DNA from 4 places in the Paenibacillus sp. FSL E2-8871 genome. Region 3 is predicted to be linked to each of the others. Evidence: riboswitches for the same ligand, from Rfam matches in the RefSeq annotation. Region 3 holds a riboswitch; each other region holds the start of a gene.
The links. A riboswitch is a leader RNA that binds a small molecule or an ion and turns the genes downstream of it on or off. The one in region 3 is predicted to bind cyclic di-GMP.
Positions count from the first base shown of each region.

Region 1: another riboswitch for cyclic di-GMP. It lies ahead of NYE25_RS22885 (anti-repressor SinI family protein); the one in region 3 lies ahead of NYE25_RS00415 (DUF6612 family protein).
Region 2: another riboswitch for cyclic di-GMP. It lies ahead of NYE25_RS11585 (thiamine pyrophosphate-binding protein); the one in region 3 lies ahead of NYE25_RS00415 (DUF6612 family protein).
Region 4: another riboswitch for cyclic di-GMP. It lies ahead of NYE25_RS26195 (bifunctional diguanylate cyclase/phosphodiesterase); the one in region 3 lies ahead of NYE25_RS00415 (DUF6612 family protein).

Region 1 covers NZ_JBBOBV010000001.1:5,053,205-5,060,880, forward strand. Annotated here, with positions in the region: gene odhB (2-oxoglutarate dehydrogenase complex dihydrolipoyllysine-residue succinyltransferase) at 1-108, opposite strand, end outside; gene NYE25_RS22880 (2-oxoglutarate dehydrogenase E1 component) at 161-3,028, opposite strand; cyclic di-GMP riboswitch class I at 3,499-3,583, shown strand; gene NYE25_RS22885 (anti-repressor SinI family protein) at 3,610-3,765, shown strand; gene NYE25_RS22890 (helix-turn-helix domain-containing protein) at 3,974-4,303, opposite strand; gene NYE25_RS22895 (TasA family protein) at 4,463-5,071, opposite strand; gene sipW (signal peptidase I SipW) at 5,163-5,750, opposite strand; gene NYE25_RS22905 (hypothetical protein) at 5,752-7,026, opposite strand; gene NYE25_RS22910 (aldo/keto reductase) at 7,316-7,676, opposite strand, start outside.
Region 2 covers NZ_JBBOBV010000001.1:2,506,362-2,514,037, forward strand. Annotated here, with positions in the region: gene NYE25_RS11575 (helix-turn-helix transcriptional regulator) at 1-247, shown strand, start outside; gene NYE25_RS11580 (methyl-accepting chemotaxis protein) at 370-1,620, shown strand; cyclic di-GMP riboswitch class I at 1,813-1,908, shown strand; gene NYE25_RS11585 (thiamine pyrophosphate-binding protein) at 2,027-3,670, shown strand; gene NYE25_RS11590 (carboxymuconolactone decarboxylase family protein) at 3,681-4,049, shown strand; gene NYE25_RS11595 (hypothetical protein) at 4,088-4,438, shown strand; gene NYE25_RS11600 (3-oxoacyl-[acyl-carrier-protein] synthase III C-terminal domain-containing protein) at 4,490-5,482, shown strand; gene NYE25_RS11605 (DNA-binding protein) at 5,553-5,768, opposite strand; gene glpK (glycerol kinase GlpK) at 5,783-7,276, opposite strand; gene NYE25_RS11615 (ATP-binding protein) at 7,395-7,676, opposite strand, start outside.
Region 3 covers NZ_JBBOBV010000001.1:72,428-80,103, reverse strand. Annotated here, with positions in the region: gene NYE25_RS00425 (CapA family protein) at 1-429, shown strand, start outside; gene NYE25_RS00420 (NADH-dependent flavin oxidoreductase) at 508-1,671, opposite strand; gene NYE25_RS00415 (DUF6612 family protein) at 1,784-2,632, opposite strand; cyclic di-GMP riboswitch class I at 2,750-2,841, opposite strand; gene NYE25_RS00410 (RNA polymerase sigma factor) at 3,045-3,563, shown strand; gene NYE25_RS00405 (DUF4179 domain-containing protein) at 3,547-5,160, shown strand; gene NYE25_RS00400 (Cof-type HAD-IIB family hydrolase) at 5,314-6,114, opposite strand; gene NYE25_RS00395 (pseudouridine synthase) at 6,146-6,910, opposite strand; gene NYE25_RS00390 (RsmB/NOP family class I SAM-dependent RNA methyltransferase) at 6,913-7,676, opposite strand, start outside.
Region 4 covers NZ_JBBOBV010000001.1:5,839,400-5,847,075, reverse strand. Annotated here, with positions in the region: gene NYE25_RS26210 (flavin reductase family protein) at 34-639, opposite strand; gene NYE25_RS26205 (ring-cleaving dioxygenase) at 657-1,634, opposite strand; gene NYE25_RS26200 (methyl-accepting chemotaxis protein) at 1,911-3,629, opposite strand; gene NYE25_RS26195 (bifunctional diguanylate cyclase/phosphodiesterase) at 3,642-5,876, opposite strand; cyclic di-GMP riboswitch class I at 5,999-6,085, opposite strand; gene NYE25_RS26190 (Zn-dependent hydrolase) at 6,318-7,559, opposite strand.

The DNA of each region.
Region 1 (7,676 bases), 5.0 Mb from region 3:
AGCAAGCACATCACCTTGACCTACCGTGTCGCCTTCTTTAACCAGCCATTTATAGATGGTTCCTTCGGATATAGATTCTCCCAGATCGGGTACTAAGATTTCTGACACAGGCCGTTACCTCCCCAAACATAATGGTTTACGCTATTGTGATACCGTCCTCTTAAGAGGACGGTACAGCTGTTTGTACTTGTGAATTTGCTTTTAGGGCCTCTGAAACAATTCTACGCTGTTCAAAGCTATGAACATCTGCATAACCACTCGCAGGACTGGAACGTTCAGGACGTCCGATATATCTCACGCTAGTGTTTTGCGGTGCGATGGCCCGTAACCGAGGTTCGGTATAACTCCATCCGCCCATATTCTTCGGCTCTTCTTGCACCCAGACAATTTCCTGAAGGGATGTGAAGGAGCTTAAGTGAGCACTCAGTTCATGTTCTGGGAACGGATAGAGTTGCTCTAAGCGCAGTACATGTAGCCATGACCAATCTTTGTCTGAAGCAGCTTCTAGCTCTGTTTGGATGTCGATAGCTACTTTACCGCTGCAGACTACTAGACGTTTGACCTCACCTGGCTTCTGGCCTAGCAGAGGCTCAGCTAACACAGGCTGGAATTGTCCGGAAGCGAGCTCAGTTCCGGCAGATGTGCTGCGCGGATTACGAATGAGACTCTTCGGCGTCATAATCACCAGTGGTTTAGCGTCTTCCTGTCCACATAAAGCAGCTTGGCGCCGCAAGACATGGAAATATTGAGAAGCAGTGGTCAAGTTAGCAACGGTCCAGTTCTCTTCCGCGGATAACTGTAGGAAGCGTTCCAATCTACCACTGGAATGCTCGGGTCCCTGTCCCTCGTAGCCATGCGGTAACATGACGACGAGATTGCTGCGCTGCGTCCATTTCGCACGTCCAGCGGCAATGAACTGATCAAATATAACCTGACCTGCATTGGCGAAGTCGCCATATTGTGCTTCCCAGATGACGAAGGTTTCTGGTGCGAACACATTATAACCATACTCAAAGCCTAGCACAGAAGCTTCAGATAGCGGACTGTTATATACGCCAAAGGAAGCGCGAGAATTACTTAGCTGATGAAGCGGAGAGAATAATTCTCCTGTCTTGCTGTCGTGCAGCACCAGATGGCGGTGTGCGAAGGTGCCACGCTGTGCATCCTGACCGCTAAGTCGAATTGGCGTTCCATCCTTCAGGATGGTTGCGAAGGCGAGGGACTCAGCGAGTGCCCAGTCGACCTTTTCACCCTCATTCAGTGCGTCCTTGCGACGCTGCAGAATTCGCTCCAGTTTCGGATAGACTTGGAATCCATCAGGTACGCTCAGTAGCTCACGATTAATCTCTTGCAGACTGGAGATCGGTACGGCTGTAGTGCCTGCCGCTGAGCGATCTGTATGAAGAGGAATGAAGGCCTTTGGTTCTTTTTTCTTGTGATTGCCTTCCTTCATACTATCGTACGCACGTTGCAATACGCCTTCTGTTTCAACGTGCATCTTTTGTACATCTTCAGCTGTAAGAATTTTTTCACGCTGTAGCCGCTCCGCATACACCTTGTAAACGGTTGGATGATTGCGTACCTTACCGTACACGATAGGTTGTGTAGTTTCAGGATCATCCATTTCGTTATGTCCATGACGACGATAGCCGATGAGATCAATAACGAAATCCTTTTTGAATTGATTGCGATATGCACTAGCTAAACGAACGGCTGATATACAGGCCTCAGGATCATCAGCATTGACATGGATAATTGGAATTTCATATCCTTTGGCGATGTCACTCGCATAATGCGTTGAACGGGAGTCTTCGCTTTCTGTCGTAAAGCCGATCCGGTTATTAACAATGATATGGATCGTCCCGCCATTCTGATAACCTTGAAGTTTGCCAATATTAAGTGTTTCTGCAACAATCCCTTCACCTGGAAAAGCAGCATCGCCATGCATCAGTACCGCCATAGCTTTACTGGTATCAATCTTCGGCAATCCGGCTGTGCTCCGATCTTCTTGAGCAGCACGAGTGAAGCCTTCCACGACAGGATTGACGAATTCCAAGTGACTTGGGTTATTCGCTAGTGTTATTCTTGTGCGTACGGTTTCTCCTTCACGGACAGCGCGATCTGCACCCAGATGGTATTTCACATCACCCGTCCAGCCATAGTTAATGCCTGTAGAGCCTTCGGAAGGGAAAAGCTCCTTGTTCGGAGAATGATGAAACTCTGAAAATATAATGTCATAAGGTTTGCCCAAAATATGTGCAAGAACGTTGAGGCGACCACGATGCGCCATGCCCATCAGAATATGCTCTGCGCCGTCATGCGCAGCAGCGCGTACGATTTCATCCAGCATCGGTACGAGAGCGTCATTGCCTTCCAAGCTGAACCGCTTCTGACCCACAAAGGTTTTGTGGAGGAAGGTTTCGAATTGCTCTACTTGGATCAGGCGGTTTAGCAGCTCTTTACGTTCTGCATTATTTAAAGGCGCTGGTGAGCTTGTGGATTCTGCCTGTCTGTTCAACCATTTCAGTTCTTGTTCTTCATGCACATGCCCGAATTCATAGGCGATTGTCTTGGTGTAAGCCTGACGCATACGCTGAACTGCATCCCATCCGGTATGCACATCATTCGGCGCATTCTCCCAAATGAGCGTGGCAGGTAGTGCGAGCAGATCCTCACGAGTCAGCTCATAGGTTTCGAGTTCAAGATATTTAGCCATGGGATTGTGATCGCGCTCAAGCGGATCAATATCAGCGGCTATATGGCCATATATACGAATATTAGCGATTAGCTTGGAAGCTCTTACTGCCTTTCTAAGCCATTCGGTGTCTCCCGAAATGCGAGGCTGTGGAGCCGGTTCGCTATCCGGTGTTAGGGGTGGGGGACCCGAATTTGTAAAAAGCTCGCGATAATTATTCTCTACGGTGGAAGGATCTTTCACAAACTGTTCATATCTTTCTTGAATGTAGCCTAAATTGGGTCCGTAATACTTACTCCAAATGGATTCGTTATAGGGCTCTTTGGCTGCCATGAATACATCCTCCTTAACGGATGAACTCCATACGTGACATTTTGTGTCAACGCTTACTGGAGCTGTGATGATTGCGGTTTCATTTCTCATCTTATTGTGCTACTTTCCACACGTGTAATCAATTCATTCTTTCGTCCAATACGTTCGCAAAATGGTATGGGTTAGCTTGTTCTAATGAAAAGAACGCTGTTTCTTCTCATTACCCATTCCTAAGGCCCACTAAAATGATTCTAATATCCTTATTTTTAACTAATAGGGAAGGAAGTATCATTCTATCGGCTTAATTAATTTTATGAATAGGACGAGTATCGTGTTAAAAGGACAAGATATCGCACAAAAGAGCTTCTATTTTTTGTTTTTTAATGGAAAAACTAATCAGAAATCGACACACTTTTCCACTTTAGTATAGTATAATGTTATTGCAGTTAGCGATTTTCATATATTCAAAGTAGATCCTTTCGTGTAAAGGGTCCAGTAAAAGGTAAACCTGCCGAAAGGCAGGGGCACAAAGTCGCGGGTCTAAGGTAGAAATACTATGACAGCCGGATTGCCTGGGGACTAAAATCTTAGGAGGAGATTTTTTGGACAAGTCCAACCAGGGAAGCAACAGAGAACAGCAGGTCATTGATCTAGACGTAGAGTGGGTCCATTTATTATTAGCAGCTAAGAAGGCTGGCATAAAGGCAGATGAAATTCGTCGCTTCTTTCATGAGAAGACAGTGCAAGCCGTGCAGTAATACATTCAGTGCGTAATATTTTAAAAAAGGGCACAGCGATAACTCGCTGTGCTCTTTTTCGGTGTATATGAAAGTATAAGTTTCACACCGTATATGATCATTGTATTCTGCTAGAATACAAACGCCTTCGCCGTCCGTGTTAGGAGAGCGAAGGCGCTTATGTTTAATAGTATGAGTAGAAGAGGATCTTATCAGGTCAGATGGAGGATTAATCCTTCTGATCCAGGCGCCATTTCTGGTAGTCCAGAAACTCCTTGAATTCGCGTTTGCTTATGCCTGAGGCCATAGCTTCCTGCACCAATCGGAACCATTCCGAATCTAAAGGTGATTCCTCAGCATCATTAGGCTCTCCATAGAGCAAAGCATGGATGGATACCTGAAGCGCGTCGGCGATCTTTTCGATAAACTGGATTGAAGGATTGGACTGGATGTTTCTCTCCACATTGCTAAGATACGACTTAGCAACATCCGCTCTGTCCGCAAGCTCAGATAGGGACAATCCCTTTTCTAGGCGGAGATGCTGGATACGTTGGCCCATATTTTGTGGCACTATGCTGACGCCCCTCCGTAATTTTTGTTATTAGTATAGCAAATATCATTAAATTCGACAAAGTTTATTGTAAAGAGAAAAGCAGCATCTACTTATCCGCTTTCCGGAATAAGAATCTGCTGCTCTTCGAATGGAAGACTTATTAGATTATCTAGCGACTCCAGCAGTTTGCTTAGCTGTGAAATCCCAAGTCAGTGTCAACGAATCTTTTTGGAAGTAGTTTTGCTCTTCACCGTTATCAACAAATTCGAATTGAACGGTGAAGCCATCATTTGTGCCGGCTTTGATACCGTTTGCTTCACCCCAGATTGCGTCAAGTCCAGTGTTTTTTACTAGATCCGGAGTTTGAGATTTCAAATCAGCCAATGTAGTTTCCCATACTACAACCTCCGGAACAATAACACCGCTTTTATCTTTATTCACCAGGAATTTAACTTTAATGAATTTAGCTAAATCGTTAGCGCCGTTGTTACCGCCCACATCATTAATGGAGGTAGTTGTTTTAAGGAGGATAGAGCCGATATCAAGTGTACCGTCATTTTTCAGTTTGAAGTCTCTTTTGATAGTATCACCTGGCTTCAGATCCTTCAAATCAACGATAACCGATGGATCGGAGTTCAAATCGAGTGTACCTGCAGCAAATGTAGCAGTGCTTTGTGCAGTGTCACTAAAGTAAGCGAAGGTTCCGCCACCAATCAATGATAAACCCAGTGCTGCTGATGCTACGCCAAGACCCAATGTTTTCTTGATACCCATAATTAAAATTCCTCCTCGGTTTTTGTGGTTTTTTTATAAAAGTTATATATTGTAACTTCCGGTTCGTAAGCGGAAGCGGACAATCAACGGATTACTGTATTTCAGTTGGAGGTGGAGAGGTAGGAAGCATAGCAGCATTTTTCTTTTCGAGTGCAGCTACAGCCTTCCATGATGAATACAGGGCATAGAGCAGGAGCATCAAGCCTGGTACAATCATGAGCACAACACTTCCAGCTTTGGAAACTGCGAAATTCATAGCGTAACCTACGTAAGGTACGGTGACCCCGGTATACTCAGCTACAACATTCGTGGAACTGGTAGGGTTCATATCAGGTGCATCATTGTTATCACCTTTCGTGCGATACATGGCTTCACCGGTAGCGTTATTCATTGTTGCTTCTACAACACGGTGAGTAATGAGCAGGTTTTCTTCATTTCTAAAGGTGATCACATCGCCTTTTTTGAAGCGATTCATATCTCCTCCGGGTTTTAAAGCGACAATCGATCCGGTTTGAATCCCTGGTTCCATCGAACCTGAGAGTACCGATTTGATCTGGTATCCGAAGAAGGCAGGTTCACCGCCGGAGGCCTTTGATAAAACTACGGCTACCACCAGCAGAATGAATATCACAAGCATGATGCTCGATAATGTATTGTTGATCATTTTTTTAATCCGCATATTATTCGCCACCTTTAACTTGTTGAGGGTCCGAAGGGGCTGGTGTTGCTACCGGTGGGGAAGTGGTTGTATCTTCCGCTTTTGGCGCCTCCTGAGGAACCGCTTGCTGTGGTACATCTTTTGGAATCGTTAGCTCTTCACCAATTTCCGGAACGACCGGGTTAGTGGCTGGGGCTTCAGGCTGTTCTTTATTTATGTTCTCTGGAGTAGCTTCACCTTTCGGTGGAGTCACTTCCGTTTTTGCTTTCTCCTCAGCTTCAGCTTTCGCTTTGTCCTCAGCTTCTTGCTTTTCTTTTTTCTCCAGTGCCAAACGTTCTTCTTCTTTCTTCGTTTGTTCCAGCGCCTCTAGTCGGGCTTTCTCAAGTGCTTCCAACTGTTGTTCACGGGTTTGACTGATCAATTGGAGCTGACTCTGAAGATTGCTGATTCCTGAAGTAGCCGATTCTTTAAGATCATTCATTTCAGTATTGAGATTTTCATAAGTGGAGGTAAGTTCGCTAGAGATATTGCCGGCCGGCTGACTAAAAGGAATCAGGAAAGGTAACGGCTGCTGAAACGCCTCGTTGCGTAACTCGGGTTGTCCATATACATCACTGGTCACTACCGAAGCAAATGGAAGCCCGATGTCGTGTATGGAGTTTAGATATTGGATGACTCCCTTTAAGGAAGCATTCAGGGATTCAGAGATTACACCGCTTTGATTCAGGCTGCTTTGCAGCTCTCTGAAGAATTGTTCATCCTTGATTTCTAGACAGTTTGAATCTAGAGAGGTCATATATCCTCCAATCTGGAATAGGACGGCTGCTGCTGCGTTCAGCTCTCCATTGATTTCGTTCCAAATTTGGCTGTTGGTGGCCAGTTGCTCATTCACGCCATCGATTTGAGATTGAAGCGCGGAGATTTGCGAGGAAATCTCTTGCGCTGCGACATCAAGCTCATCCAGCGTCATGCCTTCTATTCCCGAAACGTCTGAGAGACTGCCTGAAGGGGTATAGCTTTGAAGCGATCCTTTTAAAGCAGTAGCTCTTTCGATATGATCTTTGAGTTCTGTTAGAAGCCCCTTGATCGAGTTTGGAAATACTTCGCAAAAGCTAATTGTGCTAGTGGTTTGCGTAGTAGCTCCAAAACCACCATAGGTACTACCCACTTGCTGCGAGGTAGTCAGAAACAAGACGGAGACAGCCATTCCTGATTGCAGAACACGTAATCCGATTTGCTTCTTTCGTTTAGGTCTTCTTTTTGCTGATCTGGGTCTCAGAGGAATACCTCCCCTCAATGTCTTGAGTTTCTTTGGTTCGTTATTGTTGTTCTTTATTGAGAACAACTTCTGTAATGAATAATACATGGAATAAATTGAAAAGAAAACTGTCAATAAGTCTCGTTTGTGCTCTATAAAGAACAAAAACGTTAATTTATCTCTATTTATCTCGTTTTATCGCTTGATATCTATTTTTATTCGCAATAGAGAACGATACATAGGAGAGGAATGTATTAAAAATAGCCTAATCATGCGAGAGGCACGATTAGGCTATTAAGAATTCTTGCGAGTTTAATTGTGGGCTCAGTTAGGGAAGACGAGTACCACGTGAACTAACATATAGGTCATACCATTCTTTTCGAGTAAGCTCCAGCTTGTCCGCATCGGCGCAGGCAGCGATGCGCTGCGGATTCACAGTCCCAATCACAGGCTGAATAGCTGCCGGATGTGTCATTAGCCAGGATAGCACTATGGCTTCGGGTGTTGTTCCTTTTTCATCTGCAAGTTGTTTAACCATGGCAGCTGTCTGGACGATATTCTCTGGTTGATCCTCTAATGAACGTCCGCTAAATAAGCCTTGTGCGAGTGGGCCCCAAGCTTGAAGCTGAATGTTCTCCATTCGACAATGTTCAAGGGTTCCTTCGGGAAAGGTAATATCCTTCCAAGGT
Region 2 (7,676 bases), 2.4 Mb from region 3:
AAAGCTAAGGGTTAGAACATCTATCTTAAAAGAATTACAGCGAGAAAGATTCGTCTCTGTCCAATTGATAGAGCCAACTAGCAAAGCAGAGTGGGTAAACGTAGATGCCGAATTTAATACGATCGAGTCGGCCTGCCGGATAATCCTTTCTTTTAGTCCCTCGGTTATTGTACTTTCACCGCAAGAACTTTTAGAGATGGTAAAGTCTGCTATCGCAAAAATTTCCGCTATTTATGAGGATTTTTGACACGAAATCTAAAGAACTACTCCGAAAAGAAGATTTATGTCAGTTCTTACTATAGACCAATCACCTTTAAATCCCATATAATAACACCAATACATAATATTAATAAGGAGGACATTATACCAATGAACTGGATGCATAAACTTCCGTTAAAACAAAGAATTGTTGCCGGATGTTACCTCGTTGCCGCACTATTTGCTATTCCTGTTTTAGTTACTTTTATGATCTTAGGCAACATTATTTTGGGTATTGTTCTAATCGTAGTTCTTGCTGCTCTAACTTTCCCCGTGGCCCGCTTTATCGAGAGAACGCTTACATCTTCTTTTGATGACATCGCGAATGTATCTCATAGTATTTCAAAAGGGGATTTTACTAGTAGAGCCGATGAGAACGGGTCTATGGGGGACGTAAGTCGTTCCTTTAATACTATGATTGACAAGCTCAAGAAGATTTTGACAGAAGCATCACAAATCACTCGTCAAGTTATGGATGCAAGCCGTGGAATCGAAGATAAGAATCAAAATTTGAAAATTGTCATGGCACAGGTAGCCTCTTCGTCTAACGAGCTAGCTCTTGGTGCAAATGAAATATCTACGGATATCGCTGAAATGACAGAATCCATTAAAGATATTGAGAATAAAGTATCCAATTATACGAACTCAACGAAAGAAATGAACAGACGTTCAATACATACATTAGAACTAGTTGAACAAGGACGGCAGTCCGTTGATACTCAAGCTGAAGGCATGCGCAAAAACATCCAGGCTACTCAAAAAGTAGCTGATACTATCGAAGCCCTGTCTCATAATGCTCGCGGAATTACGATGATTACAAAAACCATCACAGAGATCGCTGAGCAGACCAACCTCTTATCGCTGAATGCCTCCATCGAAGCAGCACGCGCCGGAGAGCATGGTCGAGGATTTGCTGTAGTCGCACAGGAGGTTCGTAAACTTGCCGAGGAATCAACGGCTTCAACGAAGGAAGTCTTTGGCTTAGTTCGGAGCATCGAAACTGATATCAAACAAGCGATTGACAATATCGCTATCAACGAAGAAGTCGTACAGGTACAGAATGAGATGATCACTCAATCTGCTCATATCTTTGCTCAAATTGTGCAAAGTGTGCAGTATATTACCGAGCAAATCTCTTCCTTCTCTGCTGAAAGTGATCTGATGTTGGAAAGTGCCTTGAAAATCTCAAGTGCAATAGAGAATATCTCTGCAATCACACAGCAAACCGCTGCCGGCACCGAGGAAGTATCCGCCGCTATGAATGAACAAATTAATGCCCTGCAGTCTGTTGCTGAAGAAACTGAGAAAATGACACAGGCTGTGTTTAATCTACAGAAGACTATCCATATTTTCAAGTTTTAAGTCACTTGCAAAAATATATAAACAAGTCCAAAAACTCCTCCTAAGTTTTGACTTAGGGGGAGTTTTTTTTATATCTATTATTTCATAGGTTGGACAAGACTTTCGTCAAAATTCGAGTTAATTTGCGAAAATATATTGACAAAGGTTCTCTAGGAATATATTGTAAAGGAAAATTATTCTTATAAATTTTAAAATTAATATTGGCAAAATCTTCGAAAGAGGATGACGCAAAACCATGGATCTACAGCCTCATTTTTAATCAGAGGCCATGACTGCCAGGTTGCAGAAAACCAAGACGACTGAACAATTGTTCAGTCTCTATGGCGATTTATGCCACCAACCTGTGCCCTAATTCAGAGCACAGGTTTTCTAATGTTTGATTTTAAAATAACAATCAACTTGTGAGGTGTATTTTTTGAAGACAGTCGCAGATTACATGTCGGAAGCACTACGGAACCTAGGTGTTACCCATTCCTTTGGTATTATTGGGAAATCCATTTGTCCTATTGTTCTTAAAATGGTAGATTACGGTATTGAATTTATTCCTGGGAGACATGAGTCCAGTTCCGGCTTCGAAGCAGCCGGGTATGCGCTTAAAACTGGAAAACTAGGTGTAGCTTTTGGTACTTCAGGTCCTGGTGGAACAAACCTATTAACTGCAGCAGCACATGCTAAGGCTAACAACCTACCTGTCCTATTTATTACTGGCCATCAATCTATTAAAGAGCTTGGAATTCCCCAATGTCAGGACTCTACTTCTTTTCTAGCTGATTTAGCTGATATGTTTAGACCTGCCACCTTATATAGCAAGCTTATTGAACGTGGAGATCACTTTAACACAATCTTTAATCATGCCATATCCATTGCTTTGAGCGGTAATCGTGGTCCAGTTCACCTTTGTATTCCCTTTGATGTACAAACGGAATTGCTAGAGGAATGTAATATTGTAATCCCTGAACGCGAATCACTGGTTAGCCATGCTAATATCGACCGTGTACTTGATGCTATAAATAACTCTAAGAATCCAATAATTATCGCGGGTAAAGGCGTTAACCGCTCAGGAGCACATAGTGAGCTAATTCAATTAGCGGAAACATTTAATATTCCTGTAGTTACATCTCCAGGTGGTAAAGGGGCTATAGCTTGGGATCATCCACTCTATCACGGTCCAATTGGAGTAGGCGGTTGTACCCATGGGGATGACTTGCTGAATCAAAGTGATCTATTTATCGTTCTCGGGTCACGTTTAAGTGATATGACTATTTGTAATCTTAAAAGGGAAAATCATCCTGCAACATTAATTCAGTTTGATAGCGATCCGACTTTTGTCGGAAAAATATTGTTCTCTAAAACGATTCCAGTGACTGGAGATCTACGGGACAATCTAGTTTACTATCTCAATAATATTGACACGAACAACATCACAAAACGCGAAGCACCGACAAATTCCGATTATACCGAAGAGCCTCCGATTTTACCAAACCTTTCACTTGCATCGGTCTTGAGTACGATGAGTGATTTGATTCCTTATAACAGCACAGTCTTTGTTGATGATGGAAGTCACGGTTTCCATGCTGCGAAATGGTACAAGGTTAAGAAACCGGGCAGTTTTGTTTTCGATGCTTACTTTGCTTGTATGGGTAATTCCATCGGAATGGCGATTGGTGCAAAGGTTGCTGCTCCAGAAGAAACGATCTTCTGCATTACAGGAGATGGCTGCTTTATGATGCTAGGCGCAGAGATTAACGCTGCTGTCTGCAAGGATATTCCTGTCATATTCATTGTTGTGAATAATAAACAGCTAGATATGGCTCTAAAAGGTATGGAAAAAACTACAGGACGTATTGACGGAACTATCTACGAAGTCCCTATGGATGCTGTGAAATTCGCAGAATCACTAGGCGCTAAGGGTTACAAATGTGAGACAGCGGAGGAGTTCGAAACAGCCATCAAGGATGCTGTTGCCATCAACCGTGTTGCCGTCATTGAACTGCTAACAGACCGTGATGAGGTCCCTCCGACTGCTCACCGTACTTTGAACCTAAATTAGGAGGTCACTTATGAAAGACAATGTAAACAGTGGTCTGAACCACTTCACGAATCTCTCTGGAGACTACGGAGCTAAAGCACTGGCTCCGATTAAAGAACATTTCCCCGATTTGGCTGAATTTATTATGGGGAATGCCTACGGCGATATTTTTCAACGCAACACAATCGAAGCTGACTGGAAGGAAATCGCAGTTATCTCTGCCCTGATTTCGATGGGTCAGTTTGATCAATTGGGTGTTCATTATGTCATGGCTCTTCGTGTGGGAGTTACTGTAGAACAACTCAAAGGTATTCTATTACACTTAGTACCCGCTATAGGGGCACCTAGAATCATCACCGCTTTTAATATTCTTCTCGAAACGATTGAAGAAATAAAGTAACTATTTTCAGTAAAATTAAAATATCGGGAGATGTTAACGTGGGACAGTTTATTTTAAAGACAGACACTACTAAAAAAGTGATCAATATTGAGCTGGAAGGAACATTTTCTGAAGAAGATGGTCTGAAATCTATCCAAGCTTATCAACAAACTATTAATCCTATCACTCCAGCTGACTATGAATTACAAATCGACTGCAGAAAGCTAAACGTAACTGCTCCTGATGTTGTGCCTCTTTTGGAAGGTTGCTTCGTAATGTTTAAGAATGATGGATTTGTAAAAGTAAATCTAACCCTTGAGAATAACCCAATTCTTAAAATGCAGCTTGCTCGTCTGGGTCGTAAAGCAGGACTAGATAACATCGAGATCATTTCCACCGTTACAGCTTAATTCTTCTTATAACTAAAAAAACTATAGAGTTTTTCAGGAGGATTCATTCATATGACCGGAATTCGTATTCAAGACATTGATATCTATCATCCTAGTAATAAAGTTGGTAACGACTTTTTTATTAAGCATTTTGACGAAAAGGGTATTGATATCCGAGGTCTACTGACCACTTTAGGTCGTGATACGCGCTATAGCATTAAGAATGAGGAAGAAAATTCTCTTACGATGGCTTTTGAGGCTGCCAGTAATGTGTTGGATAAAAATGGTCTCACTGGCGCTGATATCGATCTTATTGCCTATGCAAGTCAAACTCCTGAATATATCTTTCCTACTAACTCTTTAATGATTCACCGTTTAATTAACGGCGCATCCCATACAATTTGTATAGATAGCAACGCTAACTGTGCAGGTATGACTGCTTCCGTAGAACAGGTGAGCCGTCAAATGCAAGCCAATCCTAGAATTAAACGTGCTTTGGTCATCGGATCCGATTATGTAGCACCTCATGCAGATAAGAATGATCCTGTCTATTATGCTAACTTCGGTGATGCAGCTGCGGCAGTCCTTCTTGTGCGCGATGATAATGCGGTAGGCTTCATTGATTCTGTCTATCAAACAGACACATGCGTTTATGGCAACTCCATGTTCCCGGCTGAAGGCTTGGCTAATCTGGGTAGAAAAGGCGTCGCGGCTGGAGAATTCAATGTGAAGTTCATTCCATTTGATGATTCCATTTGCGTAGATGCTGCTTCTGAATCGATTCGCACGCTTCTATCTGATAACAACATAGCGCCTGAATCTATAAAAGCGGCCTGTTTCTCACAGCTTTCACTACCTAATATCGTTGGTGTTTGTGAAAAAGTGGGTATTGATCGTGAGGTTGCGGTTTACATAGGTGATGAATTCGGATACACCTCAACCAGTAGCCCGTTTATCGCTCTACACAAAGCTATTACTACAGGAAAGATCGAACGCGGAGATAAAGTTCTGTTCTGGACAGTGGGCGCTGGATGGCAAAACGTTGCATTTGTTATTGAATATTAAGCGTTACAACCTAAAAAGCGGCAGGCCAAGGATTATCCTTAGCTTGCCGCTTTTTAGGTTGATCTGTTCTTTAGGACTCGCTGGCAAAGGATAACCCCTTTTCAGTGAGCGCACGCCGTAGTACATCAATCCCTTTTGGTCCCATCCCATGGAGCTGCAGAAGCTCTGACACAGTGAGCTTACTGATTTGGTGAATCTGTGTATACCCAGCACCATGAAGTGCTCGAAGTGCAGGCTTAGATAGTCCACTCGGTAGATCAGATTCTGTTCCATTAAACATAGACATATGCATCTCCCTGATCACTGATATCTTTCATGTTTTTCCCAGCCCATGGTACGCGCTACAGCGTCTTTCCAGGCGTTGTAACGTCGTTCACGCTCATCTATACCCATTACAGGTGAAAAGATCCTCTCAGCTTTGTTAAAGCTTTCTAGCTGCTCTCTTGTCCAGACTCCTGAGGTTAATCCAGCCAGAAGTGCTGCTCCCAGCGCAGTCGTCTCCGCATATGTAGTTCGAGTAACTTCACTACCGAGGATATCAGACTGGAACTGCATCAGCAAATCATTACGAACCGCTCCACCATCTACACGAAGTCCGGTCAATGGCATGCCTGCATCTTTTTCCATCGCCCCAATTACATCTCTAGACTGAAATGCTAATGCCTCTAACGTTGCTCTTACCAAATGCCCCGAGGTGGTTCCTCTAGTTAGACCGAAGACTGCTCCACGTGCATACATATCCCAATAAGGGGCACCTAGTCCAGTAAAAGCAGGTACGACGACAACCCCTTCACTGTCCTCTACTTCCCGTGCTTTGTCTTCCGAGCCTGCCGGCTCCGTTATGAGTCCTAACCCCTCCTGAAGCCATTGTACAGCCGCTCCGGCTACAAACACACTGCCCTCGAGTGCATAATAGAGTTCATCCCCCATTCCCCAAGCTACAGTGGTCAACAACCCATGACTGGAGACTACAGCTTCTGTACCTGTATTCATCAGAATAAAGCATCCAGTTCCATATGTGTTTTTGGCACTGCCGGGTTCAAGACAAGTATGTCCAAACAAAGCAGCTTGTTGATCCCCCAATACAGAGTGAATAGGTATTTCTGTCCCGAACCACTGCGCGTCTGCTGCTCCAAATTCACTACCGGACATCCTCACTTCTGGCAGGATGGTGCGTGGTACACGAAGCTCCTCCATTAGCTCTTCGTCCCAGCAGCGTTCATGTAGATTATATAGCATCGTACGCGATGCATTAGTTACATCAGTAGCATGTACAGCCCCGCCAGTAAGCTTCCAGATTAGCCAGCTGTCTACTGTCCCAGCTAGTAACTCGCCATTATTCGCCCGCTCTCGTGCGCCTTCTACATGATCAAGAATCCAGGAGAATTTAGTTGCAGAAAAATAAGCATCCACAACGAGTCCCGTCTTGCTAGCAATGAGTACCTCTAACCCCTTACTCTTGATCTCTTCACACAGCTCTGCAGTACGTCTGTCCTGCCACACAATCGCAGGATAAATCGGCTTACCTGTTGCTCTATCCCAGATCAGGGCCGTTTCCCTCTGATTTGTAATTCCAATGGAATATATTTCCTGAGGCGTTATCCCGCCCTGAGTAATCGCATCTCTTGCAGCTGCAAGCTGTGACGCCCAAATTTGCTCTGGGTCATGCTCCACCCAGCCAGGGTGTGGGAAAGATTGTTTAACCTCATATTGCCCTTGTGAGACGATTCTAGCGTCCTCATCGAACACTATGGCTCGTGAACTGGTAGTCCCTTGGTCTAAAGATAAAATCATTTGATGGCCTCCCAAGCATAAACAATGAGATATGTTCCACGATGAACAAGATTAATGTGTTTGTTTCAACAAAAAGCACCTCTGCTGTCAGAGGCGCTATCACACATTGTGTTTGGAATTACTGTTTTTCGACAGGAAGTCTTAGGGTAAAGGTTGTACTTTCGCCCAACTTACTGGAAGCTGAAATGGTTCCGTGATGCGATTCAACAATATTTTTAACAATCGCAAGCCCGAGTCCCGTTCCACCTGATTCTCCCCGTACACGTGCCTTATCGGCTTTGTAGAAACGATCAAATATATAAGGCAGATCTTCCTGCGGAATGCCGACGCCTTCATCCTGAATTTTAATTTCAAAATAGCGACGCCCTTCTAAGACACAAGTTCCTGTATGAACTGTGAT
Region 3 (7,676 bases):
GAATATCGTTACACTCCAAACAAGAGGCAAAAAGAGCTGGTCAATCTCTTCTTTAAAAATGGCGCCGACATCATACTGGGGTCTCACCCACATGTTCTTCAACCGTTAGCGCTTCGTGGAAAAAAACAATTCGTTATTTACTCATTGGGGAATTTTGTTTCGACTAAACTAATGAATATTCCTTATACACAAAGCGGTATCATTCTTACGCTTAAAATAAAGAAGGATGAAAAAGGACACACGAGTATAACTAACGTAGGTTACATCCCGACTTGTGTAGATCGAAGAATAAAAAGCGGCAGGAAAATTACAGAGATCATCCCCATCCGCGACGCATTAAAGAGAAGCGACACCGACATAAAAACAGAACGGCGAAATCTCATGAATCGAATGTTGAAACATACGACAACAATCTTAAAGAGGGAATAGAGTCGTTACAGAAAAATAACGTTCCGCGGAATTTACCGCGGAACGTTATAGATTTAGACCTCAAAACTGTGTTTGGGTTTAGCGTAAACGATCAGGCATCATTAATTTAAGGAATTCTAGAATACCATTCTCTACTACAAGTTCTTCTCTATCTTGATCAGCAAGTACTCTTCTGATGAGATCTTCTTTACCCTCCAGTACTTTACTTGTCCAATGAGGATCAATGATAAGAGACCGTCCTACTGCTACTAATTCAGCATTTGTCAACGTGTCCTCTGCGTCCTGTTTGGTACGGATATCTCCTACCCCAATTAAAGGTATACGGCCATTGATTTTCTCATGCACATATTGCAGGATTGATTTTTCTTTAAAATCTTCTGATGCAGATACTTTCTTGAAGTCCCCTAATGAAATATGCAGATAATCCAGCCTTTTATCAGCTAATTTATCAATGAGATAAAAGGTATCGGTGATTTTAATTCCAGGCTCTTCATATTCTTCTGGAGAAAAACGATACCCGACAATAAAATCCTTAATCTTTGAATTGTCAACGACAGCAATAACTGCATCCACTAATTGGTTAATGAAATTAAATCTTTTCTCTAAGCTTCCGCCCCATTGATCTTCACGACGGTTGGAGTGTGGAGAGAAGAATTGTTGGATTAAATATGTGTTTGCTCCATGAATTTCTACCCCGTCAAATCCAGCTTGAATAGCACGTTGAGTCGCTTTTTTAAAATCCTCGATCACACCGAAAATTTCATCTTCTGTTAATGCTCTTGGAATTTCTGCATTCGGACGTTCGGCAGCAATGGCGCTGGAGGAAACGGGTTGTACGCCACGCAATATTTTTGAATCTGTCATTCTTCCTGCATGGAATAGCTGTAAAATAGCTTTTGTTCCATTTCGTTTAATAGTAGATGCTAATCGGCTAAGGCTAGGAATAAATTCATCGGAGGAAACACTAAGTTCACCTTCCCATCCTTTTCCACCCTCTTGTACATTTGCTGCCGCAGTGATGACCGCACCTACTTCGCCCGTTCTTAGCGAATAGTATTTCAATTCATCTTGTGTTACTACACCGTCATAAAAGCTCATTCGTGTGGTCATTGGAGCCATAACCACTCGGTTTTTTAATGTCAGCCCTCTGCGAAAAGTTAATGCTGTGTCTAGTGCTATCATCTTTTTCCCAACTTTCATTAAATTATATTTAGATAAATTATTATATACATGCGCATACATATAAATTACAGCAATGATTTATTCTTGTCAACTAATAAAGAACTGCTGTTGGATACAACAAAAAGCGCTGTTCCGCTGAACAGCGCTTTTCGCTCGTTATGAATCGTCCTTATTATTCTAGTTCGGCCGGTTTTACAATGGCTGCACCTTTATTATTTTTGGAATATTTAGCTTCGATTTTCGTGGTGTATGTATCTTTGGCTCCATCACTTACCAGCACATAACTCAGATCGACTGTCAGCTTTTCCGTTTGCCAGGTCTTAGTATTGACGAATAATTTCCACGTTACACTTTTGGGTTGAACTGTCTCTCCATCCCAGAGGTTCTCCTGGTCATAGAGTTTGATTATCCCCTTAGCTGCTGTCGGATCGGTTACCGTGAATTGTAAGACTGTTTGTGCGCCAGCAGTGCTGACTTTCATGGATTTTTTATAACTTTTGACCGAATCAAGCATGAAAACAGGATCGTATTGGCCTTTAGAGTAAAAGGCATCCCATTCCGTTTTCTCCAGTCCAAGCCAATATTGTGCATCAGGATCGATTGGCTCCCCGTCATCGTCGTAACCTTCATCTTCAGATTCATCGATCAGTTCACTTCCGTCTACAAGATAGTAAAACTCCTTGTCATTGGCATATAGACTGTACGATGTTTCTAAAAGACTACTAGCGACAGTGCCTGCTGCGGCAAAATTCGGCAGACGGTTGATATCCAGCTTCAGAGTGTTGGTGTTGCTGATACGCACCCCGCCGCTTTGAATATCCTGTTTTTTGGTCACATCCAGATGGAAATTCTTTATTGCTTTGGAGGCTGCCGTTACTTTGCTGATCATCTGATCCGCGGTTACTACTGTTGAGGTAGCTGCTGACACTACTCCTGGATTAGACATCCATCCGATCGTTCCGGACAGCAATAAAGCACCTACTGCCAAACTAGTACCTATTGTTTTGAAAAAACTGTTCATGTACTTCCCCTTTCGGCCCCTTGCGATAATGTAACGCCGTATAGGTCGAAATAATAAAAGAGCTCAAAATAGACTACATATTCTTAGAGCTATCCTTTATGCTTCATAAGACATCCCTATGGCGGCCTGGCGATCATTTCCTTCTGTCGAAAGGCTTTAGACCCATGGCTTTGTGTCATCATCTTTCGATGATTTTACCTTTAACGCGGACATTCAATTAGTTTTAATAGATTACGGACGCATGTCCCACCGCTAATTTTATCATGGTTATAATTACCTGTAAACGACTTATCTTCCATTCGAATTCGCTATGATACTCAGAAGAAATACTACAATCAAAATGAAAAATGAACGATTACATACGCTTATAAGTCTTATTAATGAGAACAGCAAAGACAGGGGGTGCAGCAAAATGAGTGACCGGGAAATTTTCGAGCTCTATAAAGAACAAGTATATTATTTTTGTTACTACTTAATGAAAAATCAGGCAGATGCGGAGGATATTTCCCAAGAGGTATTTGTAAAAGTTATCTTAGCGGATAAGTCGAAGGTAAGAAACTTGAAAGCTTGGATTTTACGAATTGCTTCGAATGAGTGCAACAGTGTGATCAAAAGGCGTAAGACGGGGTGGATGAAAGAAGTACGTAATTATTTACTATCCAGGTCTGAGGAATCAAACCCTGTAGAAAAACGTTTGGATCGACAGGAAACTAAAAAAGAATTACAAGGGTTATACAGTCAGCTTTCCGACAAAATCAGAATGGTAGTAGTCCTTCGTTTTATAAACGAATTGACTGTACCCGAGATCTCTAAAGTTATGAGCATACCCGAAGGAACTGTAAAATCCAGACTGAACAAGGGACTTAAAATACTAAATAGAATGGGTGGAACCCAACTAAAGGAGCTGAATAGTAATGAGTCTCTATATTGAAAAAGATAAACATATTCCCCGACCGGATTATGATTTGATGTGGACTGCCATAGAACAAGAGGCATATACACGTCAAAGAAATCTGCATTCCTCCCAGAATACTCCTAGGTCTAATAAAAAGGTTATTCCTATCAGTATTGTCTTCTCTTGCCTCTTACTTGTAGCCATTCCTGTATTCGCTAGTATGACGATTAATTGGGATAAAATTGGTGGTCGAAGTGTGAGCAATGCATTAAATAATGGCATCGGTCAACAGTATAATCTTCAAGCTTCCAGTTCAGGAGTAACAATGAATTTGAACGGTGTTGTAACTGACGGAGAAAAAATGAAAATGCTGTTATCACTTGATACTAAATCTGATCTATCCCAATATACTGGATTTGCTACAGAAGAAAACACTATGACTAGTGAATCCGGTGCCAAGGCAAAGGTATACGGTTATTTAGAATACGATCCTGAAAGCCAGAAACTCATTGGAGTATATGAGACACCTGATACATTAAAGGATGATAAAAAGGACTACAGGTTTGAAGCACGGAATCTCATTTTTTACAGTGATCGGAATATTCCCTTACAATCTAATCATAAAGCAGGAGATACAATTGATACGGGAGTTAAGCAATACCCAAGCATTCAAATCGAATCCGTTCGACAAGTTTCCAATCAAACCATTATCCGTTACAAAGTCGCTGCATCACCAGCTGACTTAGGACGGGGTAACCCACATTTGGTAGTTAGTACTGCTGGTCAAGAGAATGAGGCAATTCCAACCATCATGCCTAACGAAGGATCGGATTTATTTATTGAACAGGTTTTCAATATAACTGAATCAGATTGGAAGGAAGCTAGTCTTCATTTTAGTTACATTGAAGAAGCGAAACGAATTTCAGGTACGTGGAAGTTCGATTTTAAAGCAGATGGACAAAAAGCAAGTGAAGCGATTTACACTAAGAAACTGTATAACAGTCCTGAATTTCAAGAAAAGACCGGTATAACCTTAGATCAGCTAGTGGTTACCCCTTTGGATATCCAAATTCTAATAGATGAAAATGATTCGCTTAAAAAAGGAATTGTCCACTATAATACCGCTCAGTTGGTTATAGGTGATAAAACAATCACTGGGGGTTGGAATTTGAAAGGAGATCATTCCGAAAGCTACCAGCATTTATTTCAATTCGAATCTCCGGAATGGTATAACGACTGGTCCGATGTTCCAATGAAACTTATATTAAAGGATGCTGTCATTGAGAAACGTGATACCAGCAAGAATTGGATCACAATAAACAAACCTAAAGAAGAAAAACAGTTCACTTCACTTGATGTCGATGGATTAGAAATTGAATTCACGTACTATACTGAAGGCGAAAATTTGATTGTTGAATCATCATCCAAATCTCCTCACTTCAAAAGCGTTAACCAAACTACGTTACGGATTTATGGCAAAGAAGTGGTGCCTGAAATTACACCTAAGGGCATGATATCTACAGGAACTAATATTGATAGCTACAAAGATATTCCTTTCGACGAAAAAATTGAACTGAACCCTGGTATCTATAAATATAGAGATCCTAGCCGGAACGAGGAAATTAAACTTTAATACAGGAAGTTAATCTATTGTCCCGCCCTTTCTAGTTAATCCTAAGGGCGGGTTATTTTTGGATAGAATCAATTCTGTTATGTATCTCTTTTATTTCCTTCATAACAAAAAAAAGCATAGAACGGACTCAAGTCCGCTTTATGCTTTCCATTATTAGGATAAACAATATTTAACCAGCGCATCACGCACACCATGCTCGTTGTTCGAACCCGTAACAGCATTCGCTGCCGCTTTTACCTCTACAGGAGAATTATCCATCGCCACGCCCATCCCCGCATAGGTAAGCATTGAAATATCATTAAAATAATTACCGATTGAGAGGACTTCTTCTTGCGGAATTCCCAGCTTCACAGCGAGATTTCTTAATGCGTTGCCCTTAGAAGATTCGGGATGCATCAAATCAACGAAAAATTCACCACTTCGCAAAATATTGTACTCAGGAGCCCAAGTACGCCATTCACGTTCAGCTTCGTCAAGGATTTCTGGCTGTGTAAATACAGTAAACTTAACAACCGGTTCACGGAAATCTTCCCAGGCTGGTAGCGTCGCTGGCACAATACGGAAGTGCTCATACATATAATTAGCTTCTTTAGTCAGATTCTCTACATTATCAACATACATATCAAAAGCAGTATTCACATCATAATGAATATTGTGCTTACGGCAATAGTCAATATAGGGGTCAAGACCACGTGCATCCATACCATATTGGTGCAGCACTTCTCGATCTTCCACTCGTACCGTCGCTGCTCCATTGTGACCAAGCACGTAACCAGTCAGCCCCATTTCCTCCATGAAAGGAATCGAGTTCTGTGGACTGCGTCCCGTACACAATACGATTTGACCGCCAAGACGTGTAACCTCAGCAATAGCTTCCTTATTCTCAGAGCTTAAGTGGTGATCATCATTTAATAGCGTACCGTCCACATCTAGTGCAATCAGTTTGTATCTCATACTCCACCATCCTTGTCTTTCTTTTTCTATATTATCCTTGAGATGATTCTGCGCCTAAGAGTGCCAGTTCCTCTAACGTCAGTTCCCGACAAGCTCCAAGCGGCAGACTTTCATCCAGCTTCAATTCTCCCATAGATACACGTTTCAGAAAAGTGACTTTTTTGCCAACCGCCTGAAACATACGCTTCACCTGATGAAATTTCCCCTCAGTGATGATAAGTGAAATATGAGAAATCACTTTGCTGCCGCGCTCTCTTCCAAGAATGGTTAAGTGTGCAGGTAAAGTAACGTAGCCATCTTCCAGCTCCACCCCTGCTGCAAAAGCCGCGACATCATCCGCGTCTACATCGCCCTCGATGGTTGCCTCATACGTTTTCGGGACATGCTTACGTGGCGACAGCAATTCATGGGCAAGCTTCCCATCATTAGTGAGCAGCAGCAGTCCCACAGTATCCTTATCTAGCCTTCCTACAGGAAACGGTTCAAACTGTGCATATTCGTGCTTTAAAAGATCCAAAACCGTCCGATCCCGCTTGTCCTCCGTAGCTGACAGGACACCCGGGGGTTTGTTCATCATAAGATATATGAATTCACGGTAGGTAACAACCTCTCCCCCTACCTCTATTTTATCGGCATAAGGATCCACATGGTACCCACTATCTTTTACCACTGTCCCGTTCACCAATATTAAGCCTTGTTTAGCTTGTTTACGGATATCACTGCGCGACCCCACTCCAATATGGGACAACACTTTATCTAATCGTTGTTTTTTGGCGGGCTTACCTGATTGGCTCATTGTTACATCCACCTCCAGCCTGCGGGATATTCGTTCTTGAGTATGCCATCCTGCCACTTACCCCAGCCTGCGCTGTAGCCATCAATGCAGACCAGAACGTATCCCTTTTGGGCACTTCCTATTCTAATAGAGAGACGTTCTTGAGAAATCGACAACGTCTCTCCTTTAAGATAGGAAATAGCTTCATGATTCGTACTGGAGAGTGAGACACTTCGGCAGCTTTCTTCCGGATGCAAAGCTGTAGCCATTGGATGCCCTGGAATAAATCTTCCGTTACGGATTTGTCCTACATACCATCCCGGACGAATCGTCTTTAATCCATTTAGTCTTTCCTTAGGAAGTGGAGAAATGTACAGATGGTCACCGAACAGAACCGGATATCCTTGCGGTTCCCACCCAAGCTGATCTCGCACAAAATTTCCATACGCAGTCAAAGCTTGCTCGTCACCTGAAACTTGCCGACCACGGTCACCACCACCAGTAGGTTTGTGAGAGGGTTTCCCTTCTTTCCCCCGTCTTCCTTCTGATTTATTGGATGATTTAACGTGTGCTGCACTTTTTGGAGTAGTAGTTCTTGCTCTTGCAGATTCGTTTAACTTGACCTCTAAGTGATCACGTTCCTCCATTGAGCGCTTAGTTCCCCCATGTTGCAATACAGCCATGAAATGTCCTTCGCCTTTCACCTTATGCGGCCACAGTCTTGCTGTACCTGAGAGTTCTCCGAAGCCAGGAGCGAATGAGCCTGTACCTCCTACCGCTACCACTG
Region 4 (7,676 bases), 5.8 Mb from region 3:
AGGCTTCATCGCTTACGAACAGGTCTTAGTTTATTATTCCGGTCTCTCAATTTCAAAAATCTCACCAATCGTAGCGTAATTAGCTCCCGCTAAACGACTTACTGCATTTAAGGCTCTAGGGTCAATCCGCCCCTCCTGATAAATCGATTCATCGATATGAAACTGAACAATTTCGCCGATGAACAAATCACTCCCAGGTTCTTCAGCTCCTAGAGGTATCGCTTGTACAAGCTTACATTCCATTCGAACCTTTGCTTCCAATACACCAGGTACAGCTATATTTTTACTTGGGACCGGTGTAAGATTGGCAAGTTCAATTTCACTTTCTGCTCTTGGCAATGAGGCAGCGGTTTGATTGATTTTTCCAACATTCTCATCATCTACAATATGCACAACAAACTGATGATTGTTATAGATATTACGGGCTGTATCTTTTAATCGTCCCGCTGGTCTTTGAATAGACAGTGAAACCATCGGAGGATTAGACGAGACGATATTAAAATAGCTAAACGGCGCACCATTCAAAATGCCATCTTCTGATTGAGTAGTGACAAAAGCAATGGGCCTAGGAATTACAGTACCAATTAATAATTTATAGTTATCGCGCTCACTATTTTGCTTCGGATCAATCGAAATCAATCTCCCCAGCTCCTTCTTCACTCTTTCACGAAATCGATCGTGCTTCTAACGGTATCAATAGGGCGTACTAACTTCTCAATTTGCTCACGTTTAGGTTCCAAGAATGGTGGCAATGAAAGCTTTTCTCCAACCGTTTCGTATTCCTCGTCTCCCATAAATCCAGGTCCATCTGTCGCAAGCTCAAACAGGATTTGTGGAGCAACACGTGTATACAGCGACTCGAAGAAATGACGATCCACATAACCTGAAGTACGGAATCCAAAGTCTTCAAAATGCTTAGTCCACTCATCAAGCATCGCACGGTCTTCTACTCGGAAAGCCGCATGGTGAACCGTACCAAAGCCTTGACGCGAATTCGGTAAGTCCTCGTTATGCTCAACAATAATTTGCGCCCCGTTTCCGCCTTCGCCGACTTCAAACAAATGATAAGCATCTTCCTGACCGATTTCTTTAAACAGCATGACTCTTTCCAACATTTCTTTAAAATAGCTGAAGTCAGCTATGCGTACAAAGATCGGTCCCAAACCAGTGATCGCAAACTCTAAAGGAATCGGTCCTTTTTGCCATGGTGTACCTGATGCGACCCCTTCATTAAATTCATCAGAGATAAGTTGATATTGCTGGTCATCAAAATCTACGAAGGATAAAGTCTTTTTGCCGAATTGCTCTTTAATTCCATTATGCTTCACATTAAGGCGATCAAAACGCTTTACCCAGTAGTCTAATGAAGCATCTGTTGGTACCCGGAAGGATGTCTTGGCGATCTCATTGGTTCCGTGTACGCCTTTAGGAATGTTAGGAAAGTCAAAGAACGTCATATCCGTTCCGGCACTGCCCTTATCATCTGCAAAAAACAAGTGATACGTTTGGATATCGTCTTGATTGACGGTTTTCTTCACTAGACGCATTCCCAATACGTAAGTGAAGAACTCGTAGTTTTTCTCTGCGCTGCTTGTGATAGCTGTTACGTGGTGAATCCCTTTTAAATTTCTCATGATTATACACTCCTAAAGTTAGTTTGATTTTGTACTATAATTCCCTAGATCAAGAAAGATTAATTGAATTATCTTAATGTTAAGATATCATTCAAAAAAAATCTCTTTCCAACATTCGATTACATGTATCTTATATATTATCTTTACATTAATTATCTTTAACTTAAGATAAATTTAACACACTCCTTTGTTGTTGTCAACAAAACACTATAAAAGATAACAGCCTTGTTCAGTATGTAAATAGACTTACTGAACAAGGCTGTTTTGTTTTGGTGCTTACTCGATCACAAATTTACCAACCGTCTCATTCATCATTTCCGCAATATTCGCCTGGTGCTCAGAAGAAGCAGCCACATCTTCAAACGCTTGTAATGTATCTGAAATGTGATTTCGAATGCCACTTACATTGTCCGCAGACTGTTGAGATACTGCGGCAACATTCGTCATCGCTTGATCTACCTCTGCCATTGATAGCTTCAGTCCGTGCATTGAAGATACCATTTCACCTGTGATCTCATGAAACATATCGGCATCATTTTTATATTGCATACTTACTTGCTCGAAACTCTCATAATCACTTATCACCGTCGAATCGATAAAATCCAGTAGCGCTTGTGATTGAAAGGACACATTCTCAAAAGCATCTTCCACTAGCAGTGTCATTTTCTGAATTTTCCCCACCGATTCCTCCGACTGTACAGCAAGTTTGCGTACTTCATTAGCAACTACAGCAAATCCTCTTCCCTCATCCCCAGCTCTTGCTGCCTCAATGGAAGCATTCAAGGACAATAGATTCGTTTGAGCTGCAATCTCCGAAATGTACCCGGCCATTTCTCTTACTTCATTAACAACTTTCCCAGCCTCGATCGCGTGCATAATGGAATTTTGTTTCTCAGCATACAAACTTGTCGCATATTGAATCGATGCTACAGCCTTTTCCTTCGCGGAAGCTGCCTGTACCAGAATTTCTTCGGAGGTATTTAGTGCTACTCCCGCCTTATTACTTAGCAGATCTGCATTGGAGATAATCTCTTGTACTGTTGCATTTACTTCTTCTGTTGTAGCACTTAAAGATTCACTTCCAGAAGCAACCTCTTGCGAGGAATTATAAATTTGATCCATTGTAGCATTTACTTCCTCAACTGTTGCAGATAATTCTTCACTAAGTGCACCTAACTCTTGTGCTGAGGAAGAAGCACTAGCTACGATGGTTTGTACTTGCTCTGCCGAATGATTAAGCGACTTCACGATTCGACCAAATTCATCTTCAGCATCAAACTTAGCTCTTTGAGTCAGATCTCCTCGACCAAACGCCTCTGAAAAGTTCAGGATAATGGTTACTGCTCGTGAGAAATATCTTCTCAAGGACAAATATGAACCGATTGAAATCAGGATAACGAGAAAAGCAACAATGATATTGACCGTAAGTCCTTTTTGAAATAGCTTCTTATTCTGAACATCTGCATTTTGGGCACTTCCTAAGTTCATTCCAACTAATTTTCCAAGGTCTTCATTTCGTTTCGTATTTAACGCTTCAAGATTTGAAGTGGTATCTTCACTAGGATCATATGTAGGTGTATTCAGCATCTTCTCAAGCATCGGAAGCTGAATTTGCCGATACTGTTTCGTTAATGATAAAACTTCAGCATAAATCTCCTTTTCGTTTGGGAGGGAACGTGTTTCTTCATACTTATTCAAGATTCCATTGTTTTCAGCTTGAAGCTCAACAACTTTCTGATAACTCTCTTGAAGTTCGCTTGGATCATGACTAGCGATCATCTTATTCGTTAAGGTTACTATTTCATGATTATTTGATTCGAATTTCCCAAGTGCATAAACTGACGTAAGATCGTTCTTATACATACTTCTAGAGTTCGCATACATATTGCTGAAATACACACTACCAACGATCGCAATGATCAGAGCACCTAACAGTAATATTGAATTAGTAACAGTAATTTTGCCTACGATAGTCCAATTTCTCATTTTCCTCATGCTTTGCACTCCCTATGTACTTTTAATTAAGCTTTCATATTCTACTACTGGCATTGGTTTCGCGAAATAGTATCCTTGTGCGATTTCACAATCTATTTGTTTCAAAAAATCAATTTGCGCCTCTGTCTCAACTCCCTCTGCCACAACTTTCATATTTAAATCCCTAGCTAGTTTGACCATACTGGCAATTACTATCTTCCCTGTCTCATCATTTGACTTACTCATCAGAAAAGCCCTGTCTAACTTAATGACATCAGCAGGGAAATATTGCAATACATTTAAGGAACTATAACCTGTCCCAAAATCATCGATAGCTATGGAAAATCCTTTACGTTTCAACTCCAACAAAATATCTCTAACAAACTCTAAATTTTGGAATACAATAGACTCGGTCAGCTCTAACTCTATCAATCTAGCAGGTACCTGGTACCTGTTAATAATATTCGTCAAATGGAGCAGGAAATCATTATGGTATAGGGTTATAAGCGATATATTCACTGAAATCGGAAGTGGCTGGATTCCTTCCTGGATCCATTTACTCAACATGATACATACTGATTTAAACACCATTAAATCTAATTTCACAATAAAGCGATTCCTCTCAAATATGGGGATAAATACTGCAGGAGATATAAGTCCCTTCTGAGGATCATTCCATCGAACCAATGCCTCAGCGCCATGAAAACTGTTCACTCGCAGATCCATTTTAGGTTGTAAATATACTATAAATTCACCATTTGTCATGGCAGCATCCATCTTTCTTACGATGTCTTGCTCTTCGTGTATCTGCAATAGCAATTGTTCGTCAAAGAAAGTGCATGAGCTCTTGTATCCACCTTTAATGGACTTACAAGCGATTCCTGCTCGGTCAATACATGTGAGGATATCGCTCTGACGATCATCTATACAGTAAATTCCACAATTAATCACTAGCCTAAAACCTTCTTCATTTCCAAACGTATAGTCGCTCATTTGTTCAGTAAGTACTTGTATACGGATGAATAATTCCGCCTTATTGTCATACGAAGTGAAAAGAATAAAACGATCACCCCCTAAGCGTCCAATGACATCCTCGTCTAATGTGTTTGCTGTTAAGCTATTAGCCACTTGAATCAAAATACTATTTCCTTCATGAAAACCGACAATTTCATTTATGTATTTAAATTGTTCAATATCAAATTGCAACACAGCAAACTTTGTATTCGGTTTCTCTTTAAGTAAATACTGAGCATCTATAACAAATTTATTCGTTCTAGAAAGATGTGTTAACTCATCCTCAAAGGCAATCCTCTCCATCTGTTTCCTAATTTTGCTCTTATTTAATAGAATGTTAACAAATATGATCAATAGTAAGACAAACATGATTACACATAATAGAAAAGTCGCCTGACTCATTTGAGACGCTTTGGCCATGATCAAATCTTTCGGTATCACGGAGAGAATATACCAGTCCTCAACCCCCTGGATGCCAGAATAACCAACCATTTTGCTATCTCCGTTAATCCAAAATATTCCTACTCCAGATTTTTTTGCGGTTATGTTCTCTTTAAAGATTTGCAGTTGTTTCTTATTTCTAGAATCAATACTTATACTTTCGAATATGTTATCAATTGTCTTATCCTCTTCGAGATTCTTCGATTGGATAATGACTTGTCCCTTTTGATCAATGATTTGAGAATAACCATGACCTTTAAAGAAGGAAACTGCAAGAGCATCATAAAGATCCTGTGTATATTTGCTGGCAGATAAAGCACCCTTCACTTCACCTTTAAACTTAAGTGGACTATTGATCGTGATAATTTCTTTATTGGAGATCTTATCTAAGAATGGATCAGAAATACTGCTAATACCCTGCAGAGCCTTTTGGAACCCTACTTCATCTGATACATCAAACATTGTCCCATCTGATGCGTAAGCTTTACCATCTGGGCTGTTGATGCTAATTCGAATAAAATTATATTTTTTATCAAAGTGATGCAGATATTTTTTGGTCTTATCCCAATCCATATAATTGATTTCCGAAATAGAATCAGCAATTCCATCTAATGAATCTAATCCACCCTGTATCATATTTCCAATCGATCTACTCGCATGTATCGTAGCTTCTGATGTAGCAGCAACCGCTTCTTGCTCATAAGAGTTAGCAGTCCATTTTATGAAATAGTAAGAGCACCCCCAAAATATCAACGTTGCCATTATGACGAGGCCTATCATTCTCCATACTCTCAGTGGTTGTGTCTGATCCATGTACTATCATCCTTTTTCCGATTTATTACGTTTTTTTATTAGAAAACGAGCAAAAAAAAAGCCGCTATCAGAATGATAACGGCTGCATATGCATCAAAAAATAAGAGCATGAAACTCCCACTGCATGCAACCGGCTGTCATATCTATAAATAGATTTAGACCCTATGGCTTTGTGTCCCTATTTTTCAATAGGTTTACCAATATTCTGTTTTACTATTTTTAGTCCTAAATACTCTATTAAAAATAGGCTACCACCAAAAGACCTATCTCCGCTGTGATTTAATTTTTTTCAATGGGAAATTTTTCACAAACCTCAATGTTAACTTTAATATAATATTTATTAATGTAAAGCAACAATTCTGCGAACAATTATAAAATTAGATACTAAAGCCCAATGTAACATTTATATATGTCACATTGGGACTTACTTCTCAACACGAATTATGTTTGTCTTACAAACGCATAACGAAGAACAGCTTCTTCTAAAATATCAATCCCCATAATGATATCATCCAAGTCTGTATATTCATTAGGATGATGACTAAGTCCATCTACAGAAGGAACAAAGATAAGCCCTACTGGGCAAAGTTTGTTCATGTTCATGGCATCATGCCCTGCACCACTGATCATCCGTTGACTCGATATCCCCTTCTCTTCACAAATGGATTCTAGAACATGAGTGATCTCATCCGATAATAGGACTGGTTCCTCGGAGATGATTTCCGTACTCGCAATTTCAAGTTGTCTGCTCTCTTGTACTGAGGCTATCGTCTGATATAAATGATCTAACACACGTTGCCTGGATGCCACTGAAGTAGATCTGATATCAATTTTAATTTCCACTTCTCCCGGAACCACGTTCATAGCGCCATTCAAGATATCTATCACCCCTAGCGTCGCAACCGTTCCAAATTCTTGTTCGAGTTTGGCTCCCTTCTCAAGCTCAAGTGCTATTTCTGAGGCACCCAGAAAAGCATCTTTTCTCATATTCATAGGTGTCGTTCCAGAGTGGGATGCCTTCCCTGATATTTGAATATGAAGCCTCACGGGTGCAGCAATTCCAGTCACAATTCCTATTCTTTTATTATTGTTTATTAAGACAGGACCTTGCTCAATATGTAATTCAAAAAACGCTTTTAATTCTTCATTCTCTCTACTCGCCTGATCAATACTGTTATAATCCAGTGCACATAGCGAAAATGCCTTTTCCATTGTAATACCGTCTTTGTCCTTCAAAGATCTATATTTCTCCTTCTGAAATAACCCTGACATTATTTTGCTGCCTACTGTTGAAATACCAAAACGCGAGGATTCTTCACAGGCAAATGAGATAATTTCAATCGGATGATCCGTTTCAATCCCTTTTTCGTTTAGACGTTTGATCACTTCCAAAGCAGCCGTTACACCTACTACCCCATCGTACTTCCCACCTTGGTATACCGTATCCAAGTGAGAGCCCATTACAACGGGTGGGAGCCCTTCTATCTTTCCATTTCTTCTAGCAATCACATTTCCGCAATGATCCATCCGAATATCTAAATTTTCAGCCTTGCACATCCGCATAAAAGCACTCGTACATGTCTGCTCTTCATTTGTATAGGCAATTCTAGTGATGCCCTTCTCACCCGAGTTATATTGATTAATATTATCAAATAAAGCCTGATATCTTCTCTTTCTATCCATGCTAATATCTCCAATCCTGGGTATTCATGATTATGGTTTCATCAAAATTCGTGAATGATATACAATAGAGGTAGTGCTAGTCTTTAAAAATTACTTACTTGATGAGGTGTAATGGGT